Regions from separate parts of the Viridibacterium curvum genome, predicted to be linked through region 1. Evidence: predicted binding sites of a transcription regulator. Region 1 holds the regulator's gene; each other region holds the start of a gene.
The links. Region 1 encodes sigma-54, which starts transcription at its own class of promoters, with help from an activator protein. Its sites were predicted from a motif close to TGGCACGCTTNCTGCTNA; they were not measured.

Region 1 (3,987 bases):
CCAGTCCGCGCACTTCGAGAAAGTCCTTGAGCATCTCGGGACACTTGCCCTCGAGTACGCCCGAGGCGATGCGCGAGATCTCGACCACGTCGTCGGCAACGAGACCGTGGCCGCGCGAGATGAGTTCGAGCGCGAGTTCGGATTTGCCTGCACCCGAGTCGCCGGTGATGAGCACACCGAGGCCCAGCACGTCCATGAACACGCCGTGCAGCGAGACGCGCTCGGCGAGACGACGCGACAGGAAGGACCGCAGCACTTCGATGACGCGCGCTGATTCGAGCGGCGAGGCGAGTACGGGAACGCCAACATCTTCGCAGTTGCGGCGGATGATGTCGGGCACCTCGCAGTCGTCGGCGACGATGATTGCAGGGGGTGGTGCGGCGAGGATGGCGAGCAGGTGGTGCTCCAGCTTGTCCTTGGCCTGACGGCGCGCCCATTCGAACTCGGTCTGGCCGATGACCTGCAGGCGCGTGGGGTGGATCAGGTTGAGGTGGCCGACGAGGTCGGCTGCCCACACGCGGTCATCGTGAACGGTGATATGGGTGTCGAGCCGGCCTGCGACATGGCGCAGGCGCAGCGCGGCCCGGTTGGCTTCAAACAGCTGGGCGACGCTGGTTCGCCGCATTGGCGTCCCACTCGGCAAAGAGGCTGTGCAGCGCGCGCGCGTCGGCGGATTCCGTCAGCGCATCGCGGAATTCGCGATCACTGAACATCGTGGCGAGCTCGGACAGCAGCTGCAGATGCGCCTCGTTGGCCTGCTCGGGCACGAGCATGATGAAGATGAGACCGACGGGCTTGGCATCCGGGGCATCGAAGTTGATCGCTTCGGCCATGCGCATGAAGGCGCCCAGCGGCGACTTGAGGCCCTTGATGCGGCCGTGCGGAATAGCGACGCCTTGCCCAAGCCCGGTGGAGCAGAGCTTCTCACGCTGGGCCAGCGCATCGGTCACCAGCTTGCTGGATACACCGGCCTGGCGTTCAAACATGACGCCGGCAGACTCGAACACTGTCTGCTTGTCGCTGGCAGCAAAGTCGATGACAACGTTGGCAGCAGGCAGGATCTTGGAGATCAGGTTCATTGCAGGTAGTACGGACGCTTCGGCGCCTGGTATTCCGCGAGTTGGCGAGAGAGGGGGGAAAGTTTGCCTGATCGGACAGGCAGCGTCGAGATGAACGAGAGGTTTGTGCTGAAGCGGCCCTCTCCCTGTGCGGGAGAGAGCCGTCGCAGGGGCTCAGCCTTCTGCAGTTTGCTGGTGTTTGATGGCGTCGCGGGTATGGTCGGACGACTTTTCCTTGTGCTTGACGACCTGGCGATCGAGTTTGTCGATCATGGCGTCAATGGCGGCGTAAAGGTCTTCGTTGCTGCTTTCCACGAAGATGTCCTTGCCGCGGACATGAACCGTAACTTCGGCCTTCTGCTTGAGCTTTTCGACAGACAGGATGACATGCGTCGCAGTCACATGGTCGAAGTGACGGATTACCCTGTCTAGCTTGCCTGTGACGTATTCGCGGATGGCGGGCGTCACATCGAGGTGGTGGCCGGTGATATTCAGGTTCATAAGCGAACTCCTAGATCGTTTTGCGCTGACTGACCGGCGGAATATTGAGTGACTCGCGGTACTTCGCGATGGTTCTGCGAGCCACCACGATACCCTGCTGGCCCAACATCTCGGCAATCTTTGCGTCCGACAGCGGTTTTTTGCCGTCTTCCCCTGCGACCATCTGGCGAATCAGCGCGCGAATCGCCGTGGCGGAGCAGGCACCGCCCGTGTCCGTAGACACGTGACTGCCGAAGAAATACTTCAGTTCATAAATCCCACGCGTCGAGGCCAGGTACTTCTGTGTGGTGACCCGCGACACCGTGGACTCGTGCAGTTCCAGCTCTTCGGCAATTTCCCGCAGGGTCAGGGGCCGCATGGCCACTTCACCGTGGTCGAAGAACTGGCGCTGTCTTTCAACGATAGCCTGCGACACGCGCAGGATCGTGTCAAATCTTTGCTGGACGTTCTTTATCAGCCATTTTGCCTCTTGCAGTTGCGTGGACAGCGAGCCGCTGATGCCACGGTTCTGATGAAGGATATCGGCATAGACCCGGTGAATCCTGAGCTTGGGCATGGCCTCGGGGTTCAGGTTAGCCGTCCAGGCGCCACGGTACTTGCGCACGATCACATCCGGCACGATGTAACGCGCTTCCAGCGGCGCAAACTGGGCACCCGGATGCGGGTTGAGGCTGCAGATGAGTTCGTGTGCGGCACGCAGGCCGTCGTCATCGCAGCCCAGGCGGCGGCGGATCTTGACGAAATCACGTGCGGCGAGCTGTTCGAGACAGTGCTCGACGATGCCCATGGCCAGATCGCGCGTGGGGCTCTTGTCGCGTGCCTTCAGTTGCAGCAACAGGCATTCCTGCAGGCTGCGGGCGCCGATTCCCACGGGGTCGAAGTGCTGCACATGGCGCAAAGCCGTGACCAGCTCTTCGAGCTCGACTTCCCATTCTTCGGGGATCAGGGGGAGGAGCTCTTCAAGCTCCTGCGCCAGCATGCCGTCGTCTTCGAGCGCTTCAATGATGAGGCGGATCAAGGCGCGGTCGCGGTCCGAGAAGGGCATCAGCGCGAGCTGCTGCTCAAGGTGGTCGCGCAGGCTGGTGCTTGCGGCCTGGAACTCCTGGAAATCGCTGTCGTCGTCGCTGTCGTTGCTGCCACTGCCGCTGCCCGTGGCTTCGGCACGCCATTCGGCAGCCTCGCCGATGTCGTCGTCCGACACCGAGTCGTAGGCCTCGGTAATGGTGTCGGGCATTTCGACGGTGGTTTGCGGCTCGAAGTCCTCTTCGCCATTGGCGTGGCGGTCGGACAGTTCACTGGCTGCTGTCGCAGCCTCTGCCGTGGGCACGTCCTGCATCGGTGCGACATCTTCGCCCTCCTCGGCGCCATCGCGTTCGAGCAGAGGGTTTTCGAGCAGCATGCGCTCGATTTCGGTATTGAGCTCCAGGGTGGACAGCTGCAGCAGTTTGATGGACTGCTGGAGTTGAGGCGTAAGCGCTAGCTGTTGGGAGAGACGTAACTGGAGCGAGGGCTTCATGACTGGATGATGCGTGATTTACAGCCGGAAATGTTCACCCAGATAGATCTGGCGAACCTGGTCATTCTGCACGATCTCGTTCGGACGACCGCCCGCCAGCACTTCGCCGGCATTGATGATCCAGGCGTGGTCGCAGATACCGAGGGTTTCGCGCACGTTGTGGTCGGTGATCAATACGCCGATTCCGCGTGCCTTGAGGTAGCCGATGATCTTCTGGATGTCGATCACCGCGATCGGATCGACGCCCGCGAAGGGTTCATCGAGCAGGATCAGTTTGGGGTTGGTGGCGAGTGCGCGCGCAATTTCGACGCGACGGCGTTCGCCGCCAGACAGGGATATCGCATTGGCGTCGCGCAGATGGCCGATGTTGAGCTCGTCGAGCAGTTCGTCGAGGCGACCCCGTTGCTCGTCCTTGCCGAGCTTTTGCAATTCGAGGACGGCGAGGATGTTTTCCGTCACCGTCAGCTTGCGGAACACCGAGTTTTCCTGAGGCAGATAGGACAGGCCCAGCTGCGCACGACGGTGCATCGGCAGGTGGGTGATGTCGGTGCTGTTCAGGTGAATGCGGCCGCCATCTGCCTTGACGAGACCCACGATGGTGTAGAAGCAGGTCGTCTTGCCCGCACCATTTGGGCCCAGCAAGCCGACGACTTCGCCGCCGCCGACCTGGAAGGACACGTCCTTGACCACGGTGCGGGCTTTGTAACGTTTGCGGACGCCTTCAACCTTCAACAAACTCATGCACGGGATCTTTCAGCAACTTGCGGATCAGCTCCGCCGAAAAGCCGCGCGACTGCAGAAAGCGGGCTTGCCTGGCCCAGTCCTTCGCATCGACGGGCGGCTGCCCGAATTTCTTTTTCCACACGCTCCGTGCGCGTGTCAGTTCGTCTTCAACCAGTACCTCACCGAGTG
Region 2 (3,987 bases), 230 kb from region 1:
CGGTCTGCCGCTGATCGAAGGTGCGCAGTCCCTGTTCCGCGGCCAGATTGATGGCATCGGCGCCGACGCACAGTTCAAGCTGCGTGATGCGAACGATGCGGTCTGTCTTGACCAGCGCATCTCCGCACCGGCCGGTTCAAGCCTTGAAGAGCAGCACCAGATCTCGCTGGATGCCGTGCTGGCCTGGCTGGGCACGCAGGACATCGAGCTTGTCGGTGTGGGCCATCGCGTCGTGCACGGTGGTTCGGAATTCTCGGCGCCAGTGCGTCTCGATGCCGAAGTGCTCGCCAAGCTTGATGCGCTGTGCGCACTTGCTCCGCTGCACCAGTCGCACAACCTGCGCCCGGTGAAGGCTCTCATGAAGCGCTTCCCGACGCTGCCGCAGGTAGCTTGCTTCGACACGGCGTTCCACCGCACGCAGAGCCCGCTGGCTGAGGCCTTCGCGATTCCGCGCGCCATTTCGGCTGAAGGCGTGAAGCGCTATGGTTTCCACGGTTCGTCGTACGAATACGTGTCGCGCGAAATGCCCAAGCTGCTGGGCGACAAGGCCAAGGGCGCGGTCGTCATCGCCCACCTCGGCAACGGCGCTTCGATGGCCGCGCTGCGTGATGGCAAGAGTATCGGCACGACCATGGGCTTCACCGCAGTGGACGGTCTGATGATGGGGACGCGTACCGGTGCGCTGGACCCGGGCGTGCTGCTGTACCTCATCGATCAGCATGGCTACGACAGCAAGAAGCTGACGAACTTCCTCTACAAGGAATCGGGGCTGCTGGGCGTCTCCGGCATCAGCCAGGACATGCGCACGCTGGAAGCCAGCGACGCGCCCGAGGCGAAAGAGGCTATCGACCTGTTCTGCTATCGCGCTGCGCGCGAGATCGGCAGCCTCGCAGTCGCGGCGGGTGGACTGGATGCCGTGGTGTTCACCGGTGGTATCGGCGAGAACGCCTGCAATGTGCGCGCACGCATCCTTGGCTATCTCGCCTGGCTGGGGCTGGAAGTCGATGCGGAAGCCAACAGCCAGCGTGGCAAGGCCATGCTGATCAGCAAGCCCGGCAGTCGCGTGCTGGCGGCGGTGCTGCCGACCAACGAGGAGTGGATGATTGCGCACCACACGGTGTTGAAGATCGATGCCTGAACACAGCGGATGAGCGCAACAAAAAGGACAGCCGAGGCTGTCCTTTTTGTTTGTTGCGCAGGGCCGAATCAGGCTGCGCGGCGGCGACGCGAAGCGGCCAGGCCAGTGAGGCCCAGTGCAGCCAGCGCGAGGCCAGCGGGCTCGGGGATTTCGCTGGTCTGATCGAGCACCAGGTCGCCGACGATGATGGCGGACGAGTCCCAGTTGTAACCGGTGATCGTGAAGCTCAGAACGTCGCCAGCGCTGACGCCTGCGAAGGTGTAGCTGCCGCTGACATTGAAGCCGCCGCTGACACCGCTGTTCGGCAGCAGGGCCGTGCTCGGGCCACCCGTTTGCGATGCGGTCAGGCTGGCTTGTGCCATGTACCAGGAGTGAAAGCCGCTGAAGATGTAATCAATGGCGTAGTCGCCAGCGCTGTCAGCGACACCGCTGACCGTCCAGACGCGGGTGACGCCGTATCCCGGCTGGTCGTAATGCATGCTCCAGGTGTCAGCATCGACCTGGGTTGCGCTCGTGGTGCCCGGACCGGAGATGCTCCATTCGATCGCGGTAGCTTGTGCGGGTGTCGTGAGCAGGGCTCCGGTCGCGATCAGTGCGGTCGCTGCGAGTTGCGACATCTTGTTCATGTTGTTCATCCCTTTGAGAGTTGGTGGTTCAGGGCGTAAGTGCTGAACCCGAAGCCATCTCAGCAAAGAGGGTGCCAGATTAGAAATCCGTTACTAATCAGATGGTTGGGCGGCTGTCCTGCGAAACTTCCGAAGCTGTGTAAGAAAGTAATCGCGACAACAGAAGTCGATAGTGTTAATTAATTCACGCCAACGACGGGCATCATCGAAAAACAAATTCAAAATCAATAACTTGAAAATTCCTGGCGACTGTAAAAAACAACGACAACGATAAAAGTGACAAAAATCACGGCTTGTAGCGCGTGGGATCGGACAGTCCAGCTTCCACGAAACCTGCGCTACGCAGCCTGCAGGCATCGCACTTGCCACAGGCCCGACCGTCGTCGTCAGCCTGGTAGCACGAAACCGTAATGCCGTAGTCAACGCCGAGCCTGGAGCCGAGCTGGATGATGCCGGCCTTGCTGAGCGAGATCAGCGGAGCGTGCACCTGCAGGGGCAGGCCTTCGATGCCGACCTTGGTGGCGAGCTGGGCCAGCTTCTCGAAAGCGGCAACGAACTCGGGGCGGCAGTCGGGGTAGCCGGAGTAGTCGACGGCATTCACGCCGACGTAGATGTGCTGTGCCTGCAGCACCTCGGCCCAGCCCAGCGCAAGCGACAGCATGACGGTGTTGCGCGCCGGTACGTAGGTGACGGGGATGCCGGGCTGCACGCCGTCGGTGGGCACGGCGATGCTGGCATCGGTGAGGGCCGAGCCACCGAACTGGCCCAGGTCGACGTGAGCGACGCGGTGCTCGCGCGCACCCAGGGCTGCGGCAACGCGCTCGGCGGCCTGCAGCTCGGCAGCGTGGCGCTGGCCGTAGGCGACGGAGAGGGCGTAGGTCTCGTAACCGGCGTCGCGGGCAATGGCAAGGCAGGTGGCGGAGTCGAGACCGCCGGAGAGCAGAACAACGGCGCGTTCAGGGCGTGAAGTATTCATGTTGCGGAGTTTTGGCGGCAGAAACAGGGGAATTATCGCCGAAGCGCTCCCTGATCTGTCTCAAATCGCGGCTTTTCCTGACGCGCAGAATGGGCTGGCTGGATTTCGGAGTTCCGGCCCCGCGGGGCGGGTCAAGAAGGCAATGAGCCAAAAGGAGGGTCAGATGGAAGCACAAGAACTGCTTGAGGACATGCATCGTCGTTGCGACGACCTGCTGATGAGTCTGGATAGTTTCGTGCAGCGCGAGGCTTGGCCGGAGGCGGAGACGACTTATGGTCGCTTGCGCACCTCGATGCGTGCGCACTTCGAGGCCGAGGAAGAGGAGCTGTTTCCAGCCTTTGAGCGACAGGCTTATGTCAATGCAACATCCACTGCCATCATGCGCCGCGAACATCAGCGCATGAATGCGATGATGGATCACATGGGCGGCGCCATCGCAGTGTGCGACGTGGTGAGCTATCTCAATGAGTCGGTGCGGCTGCGCAGCTTGCTGACGCAGCACGCACGCAAGGAAGACTTCCTGATGGATGCCGTGTTTGGCGTCGCCACCCAGGCGTCAGATCGACATCTCGCCTGAGATGTAACTGGACAGTTGTTCGATGGTCTTGCGCTGCTCTTCCATGACGGCCTTGACTGCGTCGCCGATGGTGACGATGCCGACGAGCTTGCCGCGTTCGACAACCGGAAGGTGGCGGAAGCGGTTCTCGGTCATGATGCTCATGATGTCGTCGACGTTCTGGCTGGGCGAGATGGTCAGCAGGTTTTGTGTCATGACATCGCCGATCTTGAGGTCGCGCGAGGACTTGCCGCGCAGCGCGACTTTGCGGGCGTAGTCGCGCTCGGTGAAGATGCCGACGAGGCGTTCGGATTCGAGAACCAGTACTGCGCTGATGTCGGCCTTGGCCATGAGTTCCAGCGCTTCAAAGACGGTGGTCGCAGGTGTGACACCGAGAATTTCTGCCGACTTGCCGGCGAGGATTTCCTTGACGGTCGTGCTCATGGTTTCGCTCCGTGGGACGGTAACTCAGTGTGGCGACTGCACGCGCTGAGCGCAAGTAGGAATAGCCGTATGACGGGCATGTGGTGGCGCCGTTCGGGAGGGTGAGCGTTTACCGGGGCGGACCGTGTCAGCTGATGCTGCAGTGCGGAGAGGAAGATTCGGCTGCGCAGCCTTTCAGGAAGGGTTGCGATGCGCGTGGCGTGCCTGTTTCAGCAGGGTGCACAGAGGGCGCGTCAAGGTTTTCCGG
Region 3 (3,987 bases), on a different contig from region 1:
ACTCGCCGAAGAAGGCGCCACCCAGCTCTTCAAACCACTTGCCAGCAACGACCTCATCCTCGGCGCCGTCGGCGTGCTGCAGTTCGACGTCGTCGCCCACCGTCTCGAACATGAGTACGCCGTCGAATGCGTCTTCGAAGCCTGCACCTGGGCCACCGCGCGCTGGCTGCGCGGCAAGGACGAAGACATCAAGGCCCTGCTCGACAAGGCGCCGGGCAACATGGCGCTCGATGGTGCGGGCGACTACGTCTACCTCGCCCCGAATCGCGTGAACCTGCAGATGGCGCAGGAGCGGCATCCGAATGTGAAGTTCCTGGAGACGCGGGAGATTTATTGATGTTCAGCGGCTCAAGTCCATAGATATCTGTTTCGCCTGCACAGCCGTGCTCCCGGAACGCGCGGCAGCCTTCCGCCCCTCCCGGCGCGCTTGGGGCGAAGATCTTCCAGCGCGATAGTTACCGGGCGGTGCCTGTTTCCGCGCGGCGATGTCAAGGGAACACGCGTGCCTGGTGTGCCCACGCGCTTGAGTTGCTTGCCCGGTTTCCTTCAGTCACGAGGCGTGGCGTCAACCGCCGGCGCGGAGCTCTTCCACACAAACGGAAACATGAACTGGCGCGGGAAGCCGTCCGGCACGTAGTCGCCCAGCACGCCGTAGCGTTCGGGCCACTTGCGGTCTGACTTCACGGCGGTGCCGAACAGGTAGTCAAGGAAGGCAAAGTGGGCCGAGTAGTTGCGGTCCAGCGCTTCCTGGTCCTGTGAGTGGTGCCAGTGGTGGAAGTTGGGTGTAACGATGAGGTAGCGCAGCGGGCCGAGGCGCACGCTGACGTTGGCGTGGTTGAACACGGCCTGGAAGCCGACAATGATGATGTAGGCGTCGATCACTTCCTTGGCGAAGCCGAGCACGAAGATCGGTGCCAGCACGAGGGTGCGCGTCATCAGCAGTTCGAGGATGTGCTGGCGCGAGCCGGCCAGCCAATCCATGTGCTTGGCGCTGTGGTGCACGGCATGCAGGCGCCAGAGCACCGGAATCTCGTGATACGCACGGTGCGTCCAGTACTGCACGAGGTCAGCGACGAGAATGATGGCAAACAGCGCGACCGGGAAAGGCAGACCGGCTACCCAGGACTGCACGCTGTCGCGCGCGGCCCAGCCGAAGAGCTTGTGCACCAGCAGGTTGGTGGCCAGCAGGATGAAGCCGACGACGAGGTGATTGACGAGGAAGTGATGTAGGTCGGTACGCCACTCTTCCCGGAACACTGGCTGGTCCTTTCGCAGCGCGAAAAGTTTCTCGATGAAGACGAACAGCAGGGTCGAGCCCAGCAGGTCGAGGATGAACCAGTCCAGCCCGAGATAGGCGGTGCTTTGTTCGTAGGGGCCGACCTGGACCTTGCTGCCGCCCAGCAGCAGGCACAGCACAACGATGCCGAAGGCAATGGCTGCCAGCCAGCGGGTGCGGCCAAAAATGGCGTTGAAGAGCGCAATGCCGCCTGACAGCACCATCGACCAGAACAACAGCTGGCGCATCGCGCCGACGTCATAGACGTGGTGGCGCAGCTCGGGCGTCGTCAGGTACTGCGGAAAGTGGAAAGCCAGCACGCCGAGCAGGCAGAGGATGGACAGGCACAGGGCGAAGACGCCGGAAATCATGCCGGAACCGGATTCGAGGCGGCCATGCGAGGCGCGCAGTCGCAGAAGCTTGCGGATCATTTCCATCATCGTTGGACTATCTTCAGGTCAGGGATGCCAGCTGGCACAAGCGGGCGATGTTATCGCAAGGCCAGGCCCGCTGCGGCAGCCCCCGGTCGGCCCTTCAAGCGACCGCGACGCGGATCGGATTGCCGATGGCACACCCTTTGCTGAATCCCCTCCGAAAGCAGTGCTGTTGCAGATACCGGAAAGGATTCAGTCATGCCCGAAGTCAGCGTCAATCCCGCCCTTGCCATTGCCTCCGTGCAGCAGGGAAATGCGCAGAATGAAGCCGCCAGAGAAGGGGTAAACCAGAGCGAAGGCGCGCAAAGCTTCTCCAGTGTGTTGCGCGAAAAGCGGGCCGCTGCGAGCGGCGACAAGGCTTCCTCCAGGATGGAAGCGACCGCCGGGAAACCCGCATCGGACAAGGCCGCCGGGACTGACAAGGAGACGGCAGCCGAGGGCACAGCAAACCCGGCAACCCCGGCCGATCTGGCGCAGTTGCTGGCCAGCGTGAGCCTGCAGTCGCGCATGAGCGAGACCCCGTCGCAGACCGAGGTCGTGACGGATCAGACGGCACCGGACGCGGGGCTGGCCGGGCTGATGGTCATGCCCGAGGTTGCCCGCAGTGACGCCCCGCTGACAGACAAGCCTGCCGCCAACGCGGCAAACCTTGCCGCTTCTACGGCAATTCCGGATGCCGCAGACGGCCGCAGCGCGGCACTTCAGCAACCGCTGGGCAATATGAGCAATGGCAAGTCCGAAGCCGGGGATGAACAGCTAACAAACGGCGAACAACTGCCCACCGCGACCACAGAACTGACGACCCGCCAGGAGTCTAATAAGCCAAGCTTTGCCGCAACACTGGAGCAAGCCGGTCTCAACAGCACGCAGCAGGCCGAGCTGATGCGGCAGAGCCAGACCGCGCAGGCCGCCACGTCGGCGCATGCCGGCCAGAACAGCGCTACGGTCTCAGAGATCCGCACACCGGTCGGACAGGCTGGCTGGGCCGAAGAAGTGGGCCACAAACTGGTGTGGAGTGCCCAGCATGACTCGGGCAAGGCCGAGCTGGTGCTGACACCTGCCCACCTTGGCCGCGTCGAAATCTCGATTGACATGAAGGGTGACCAGGCCAGTGCCAGCTTCGTGGCGGTGAATCCGGTAGCCCGTGAGGCGTTGCAGGACGCCATGCCCAAGCTGCGCGACATGCTGGCGCAGTCCGGCATCAATCTCGGCCAGGCCGACGTGGGCGCTGGCCAGAGCGGCCAGGGGTCTGACGCGGCAGGCCGCGAGCGCCGTGGTGGTGGCGGATCTGGCGTGCAGGGCAATGGCGGCGGTTTGCTGAATGAAACCAGCCAGGTCCGCCAGACCCGCTCTGGTACTGGGCTCGTCGACACCTTCGCCTGAAAGCGCCATGGCAACAAATTGCTTCCAAGGCTTCATTTGCCGCCCGCTTTGTCCGTTATTCAGGGCTTGGGCACTGTCGCCATGACGCGACAATGCCGCTGAACTGGCAAGGTGATCAAACATGGCAAACAAGGAAGCGCCCAAGAAAGAAGAAGCCGCAGCAGGCGACGCCCCGCCCAAGAAGAGCAAGAAGCTGCTCTTCATCATCATCGGCGTGGCAGTCCTGACGCTGGGGCTTGGCGTCGGGCTGGGCATCATGCTGGGCGGCAAGAAGGCGCCTGCCGATGGCGAACACGAAGAGGCCAAGGCCGAGAAACACGAAGAGAAAAAGAAGGAAGAGCACAAACCGCCGGTGTTCCTGCCGCTGGAGCCCTTTACGGTCAATCTGCAGCCCGAGACGCCGGGTGCCGGTGAGCAATTCCTGCAGATGGCGGTGAGTCTCAAGGTCAGCGATGACAAGAAGGCCGAGGAGCTGAAGGCACTGATGCCGCAGATTCGCCACGAGATCCTCAACCTTGCCGGCGCGCAAAAAGCCAGCGAGATCACCTCCCCCGAGGGCAAGGAGTCTCTGGCTGCCGACATTCAGGATGTGATGAATGAAGTGATGGGCGTCGAGCCGCCCAAACGCAGCAAGCGCCGCAAGAAGGACGCGGAAGAGCACGAAGTCGAACTGCCCGTGCAGGCCGTGTTCTTTACGCAGTTCATCGTCCAGTAATCCAGCCACAGGTAGCGCGACATGGGTCAGGATTTTCTCTCGCAAGACGAAGTTGATGCCCTTCTGAAGGGCGTCACCGGCGAGCTCGACGAACCCGATTCCGGTAGCGGCGAGGAAGGCGGCATACGCTCCTACGACCTCGCGACGCAGGAACGCATCGTCCGTGGTCGCATGCCGAC
Region 4 (3,987 bases), 820 kb from region 1:
TGCGTCTGGGCGTCGTACATGCGACGGGGCGCGAGGAGGGCGTGGCTGCCGTGGCAGCCTGGGCGCGCGTTGAGGAAGGGCTGGCCACGGAGGAGGCTTTTGCGGCCTATCGGCGCCACATTGCAGCCGCAAGGAGTGTTGCGACTCGCGATGGCGAGGTGCTGGAGGCTGGTCTGGACATCGCACCCTCCCTTCGATTGCGGGCCGACGTGATGCGCGGGCAGCGTTTGCTGCGCGAGGGCATGACGGTGGTGCCGGAGGGGGCTGCGCTGTGGGTGGATGGCAAGGATCTGGCCCGCAGCCTGTTGGGGGACTACCTTCAGGACTAGGGCGTGTTCACAGTCACCCAGCGGATTGCGTTGAAATGCGGGGCTTGCCAGACGAGGCGCGCAACGCAGTATGGCAAGCCCCGTGCCTTGTTCCGTGCGCAATTCAGTGCCCGCGCAACCATCGGATGAATGTGGACACGCTCCGGGGCGCTGGTCGGCGCGTGAAGCAGGCACGCGTTTTGCGCGCTGACAATCGCTACAATGGCATCCGCTTCAAGGATCCGGCGCGAGCCGGGGTTGCATGGTTCGAGGATGGGCATGCTCAAGATTCTGGTTATCGACGAGGTTCAGGAACGCGCATTGGAAATATGCGAGGGCCTGACGCGCGCCGGCCACATGGTGGCTGCTGTGCTGCCCGACGCGTTCGGGCTTGTCGAGCGCATCCAGGATGTTCAGCCCGACGTCGTGCTCATCAACACTGACTCGCCCAGCCGCGACACGCTGGAACATATTGCAGCCATGAACGCGAGCTTTCCGCGCGCCGTGCTGATGTTCTCGGAGGACAGTGGCGACGATGCTATTCGCCAGGCGATGCGGGCCGGCGTGTCTTCCTATGTGGTCGATGGTCTTGAGCCCGCAAAGCTGAGCTCGCTGCTGCGCGTGGCGACAGCACACTTCGACGAGTTCATGGCCCTGCGCCGCGAGCGCGACGAAGCGCAGCGCAAGCTGTCCGAGCGCGTCATCGTGGATCGTGCCAAGGGTGTGCTCATGAAGGCGCGCGGCATGGGCGAGGACGAGGCCTACCACGCCCTGCGCAAGCTGGCGATGGAGCGCGGTCGCAAGCTTGTTGAAGTCGCCGAAGAAGTGCTCGCCAGCGCCAAGCTGCTGCTGGGCTGAGCCAGGCTCTTCCCTCCCTGCTGTTCTCGCCCTCTTCCTGTTTTCCTGTCTGTTTCTGCCCGTCCCTGCGGCCTCCGGCTGCATTTGGTGCCTGTGCGCACGCGCGCATTTCGCCCCCTCGTTTGCCCCCGGGTCAGCCTGACAACGGTGCGCGCTGCACCGCATGGGTGCGTTCCTGAGCAGCCGTCCACCGGGTGGTTTATCTGCTTGCGCATATGCAAGTCATTGAAATTACGTTATTTGCTTTGACTGGCACGCTGCCTGCTAAGAAGAGACCAAGTGCGAGCCAATGGCGGCTGCACGCGGACAAAGGCGTCCGACATGGGAGACCGTCAATCGGTCCGTCATGTCGTGACGCCTTTTTCCGTTTTGCACGTGCAAACCCGGTACCTCAATGGAGATGAACATGACGGAGAAATTTGATGATCAGGCAAGTCGGCGCGGTTTTCTCAAGCGGGGTGCGGCCATGACCGGCGCCATTGCTGCGGCGAGCACATTGCCGTCGTCAGGTGCGTGGGCTGCGGGCTCGGACGCCCCTGAGCTGACGGAAGTGAACATCGGTTTCATTCCGCTGACGGATTGTTCATCGGTGGTGATGGCTGCCGTGAAGGGCTTCGACAAGAAGTACGGCATCAAGATCAACCCCACCAAGGAAGCCTCATGGGCGGCCGTGCGCGACAAGCTGGTGAACGGCGAACTGCACGCCGCTCACGTGCTCTACGGCCTCATCTACGGAGTGCACCTCGGCATTGGTGGCCCGAAGAAGGACATGGCCAACCTGATGACCATCAACAACAATGGTCAGGCCATCTCGTTGTCGAACGCGCTGAAGGACAAGGGCGCCATCAATGGCGAGACACTCGCCAAGCTAGTTGCCAAGAAAGAGAAGGAATACACCTTTGCGCAGACCTTCCCGACCGGTACCCACGCCATGTGGCTGTACTACTGGTTGGCGGCCAACGGCATCGACCCGATGAAGGACGTGAAGACCATCGTTGTGCCTCCGCCGCAAATGGTGGCCAACATGCGCGTCGGCAACATGGATGGTTTCTGCGTGGGCGAACCCTGGGGCATGCGCGCCATTGTCGACAAGATCGGCTTCACCGCTATCACGACACAGGATATCTGGCAGGACCACCCCGAGAAGATTCTTGGTACCACGGCTGAATTCGTGAAGAAGTATCCGAAGACTGCTCGTGCCATGGTCTGCGCGATCCTCGAAGCCTCGATGTGGATCGATGCCAGCGCCAAGAACCGCAGCGAGACAGCTGACGTGGTGTCGGCCAAGTCCTACGTCAATACCGATTCCGACGTCATTCGCGGTCGCATGGTGGGTCAGTATGAAGATGGTCTGGGCAAGAGCTGGTCAGAGAAGAACTACATGAAGTTCTACAACGACGGGCAAGTGAACTTCCCCTGGCTGTCCGATGGCATGTGGTTCCTGACCCAGCACAAGCGCTGGGGTCTGCTGAAGGAAGACGTCGATTATCTGGCTGTTGCCAAGCAGATCAACCAGACGGCGCTCTACAAGGAGGCTGCCGCCATCGTCAAGGCTCCGATTCCCAAGTCCGATATGCGCACGTCCAAGCTCGTCGACGGCGTGGTGTGGGACGGCAAGGACCCGAAGAAGTACGCCGCAAGCTTCAAGATCAAGGCCTGATGGCGATGACACCGGTGCGCCACAAGCGCACCGGTGTCGGTTTCCCGATCTCCCACAGGAGTAACCAGAATGAGTAGCGCCACGATGAGCATCTCGCAAACCCCGACCTTTTCCTCGACCGCACCCGCCAACGCTGCGACGCCCGTGCAGGCTGTTGCCGCAGCACCCGTCGCCCCTGCCGCACCGGCGGCTCCCGTCGCCAAGCGTAGCGAACTGCGTGAGCGGCTGAAGAATATCGCCCGCATCGTGCTGCCGCCCCTCATCGGGCTGGCACTGCTGATCGCCATCTGGGAGGTCGTTGCGATCAAGACCCAGGGCATCCCGACGCCGGCCAAGACCTGGAGTGCTGCCGTGGTGCTGTTCTCCGATCCGTTCTACAGCAACGGTCCGAATGACCAGGGTATCGGCTGGAACATCCTCTCCTCGCTCAAGCGCGTCGGCATCGGCTTCGGCTTTGCGGCGCTGGTGGGTATCCCGGTCGGCTTCATGCTGGGGCGCTTCAAGTTCATGGGCAGCATGCTGGACCCGATCATCTCGCTGCTCCGCCCGGTGTCGCCGCTGGCCTGGCTGCCAATCGGCCTGCTGGTATTCAAGAAGGCCGACCCGGCCGCAACGTGGACGATCTTCATCTGCTCGATCTGGCCGATGATCCTCAACACGGCGCAGGGCGTGCAGCGTATTCCGAGCGACTATATGAACGTGGCCCGCGTGCTGAACCTGTCGGAGTTCAAGATTCTCACCAAGATCCTGTTCCCGGCTGTGTTGCCCTACATGCTGACCGGTATCCGCCTGTCCATCGGCACAGCCTGGCTGGTGATCGTGGCGGCCGAAATGCTGACCGGTGGCGTGGGTATCGGCTTCTGGGTGTGGGACGAGTGGAACAACCTGAAGGTGGAACACATCGTCATTGCGATCTTCGTGATCGGTATCGTCGGCCTGCTGCTGGAGCTGACCTTGCTGCAGATCGCCAAGCGCTTCTCCTACGCCAGCAACTGAGGACTGAATCATGAAACCACTGGTACAAGTTCAAGACGTCGGCATGCGCTTCGAGACCAAGAATGGCACGTTCGTGGCATTGCGCGACATCAACCTCAACATCAGCGAAGGCGAGGTGATCACGCTGATCGGCCACTCGGGCTGCGGCAAGTCGACGCTGCTGAA

Region 2: ABEA02_RS13615 (PEP-CTERM sorting domain-containing protein) is a predicted target of sigma-54. The motif match lies at 1,824-1,841, and genes of this name have one in related genera.
Region 3: ABEA02_RS03530 (flagellar hook-length control protein FliK) is a predicted target of sigma-54. The motif match lies at 1,843-1,860, and genes of this name have one in related genera.
Region 4: ABEA02_RS08720 (CmpA/NrtA family ABC transporter substrate-binding protein) is a predicted target of sigma-54. The motif match lies at 1,417-1,434, and genes of this name have one in related genera.

What each region holds. Positions count from the first base shown of each region.
Region 1 is NZ_BAABLD010000008.1:1,043,314-1,047,300, forward strand. Features, by position in the region: gene hprK (HPr(Ser) kinase/phosphatase) at 1-625, opposite strand, end outside; gene ABEA02_RS12640 (PTS sugar transporter subunit IIA) at 594-1,079, opposite strand; gene hpf (ribosome hibernation-promoting factor, HPF/YfiA family) at 1,233-1,559, opposite strand; gene ABEA02_RS12650 (RNA polymerase factor sigma-54) at 1,570-3,075, opposite strand; gene lptB (LPS export ABC transporter ATP-binding protein) at 3,094-3,816, opposite strand; gene recX (recombination regulator RecX) at 3,797-3,987, opposite strand, start outside.
Region 2 is NZ_BAABLD010000008.1:1,269,475-1,273,461, forward strand. Features, by position in the region: gene ABEA02_RS13610 (acetate/propionate family kinase) at 1-1,138, shown strand, start outside; gene ABEA02_RS13615 (PEP-CTERM sorting domain-containing protein) at 1,207-1,764, opposite strand; gene queC (7-cyano-7-deazaguanine synthase QueC) at 2,051-2,740, opposite strand; gene ABEA02_RS13625 (hemerythrin domain-containing protein) at 2,904-3,317, shown strand; gene ABEA02_RS13630 (CBS domain-containing protein) at 3,297-3,740, opposite strand.
Region 3 is NZ_BAABLD010000002.1:489,914-493,900, forward strand. Features, by position in the region: gene ABEA02_RS03520 (peptide chain release factor 3) at 1-337, shown strand, start outside; gene ABEA02_RS03525 (sterol desaturase family protein) at 547-1,707, opposite strand; gene ABEA02_RS03530 (flagellar hook-length control protein FliK) at 1,909-3,093, shown strand; gene ABEA02_RS03535 (flagellar basal body-associated FliL family protein) at 3,215-3,808, shown strand; gene fliM (flagellar motor switch protein FliM) at 3,830-3,987, shown strand, end outside.
Region 4 is NZ_BAABLD010000008.1:219,827-223,813, reverse strand. Features, by position in the region: gene ABEA02_RS08730 (hypothetical protein) at 1-329, shown strand, start outside; gene ABEA02_RS08725 (ANTAR domain-containing response regulator) at 588-1,166, shown strand; gene ABEA02_RS08720 (CmpA/NrtA family ABC transporter substrate-binding protein) at 1,573-2,826, shown strand; gene ntrB (nitrate ABC transporter permease) at 2,896-3,822, shown strand; gene ABEA02_RS08710 (ABC transporter ATP-binding protein) at 3,833-3,987, shown strand, end outside.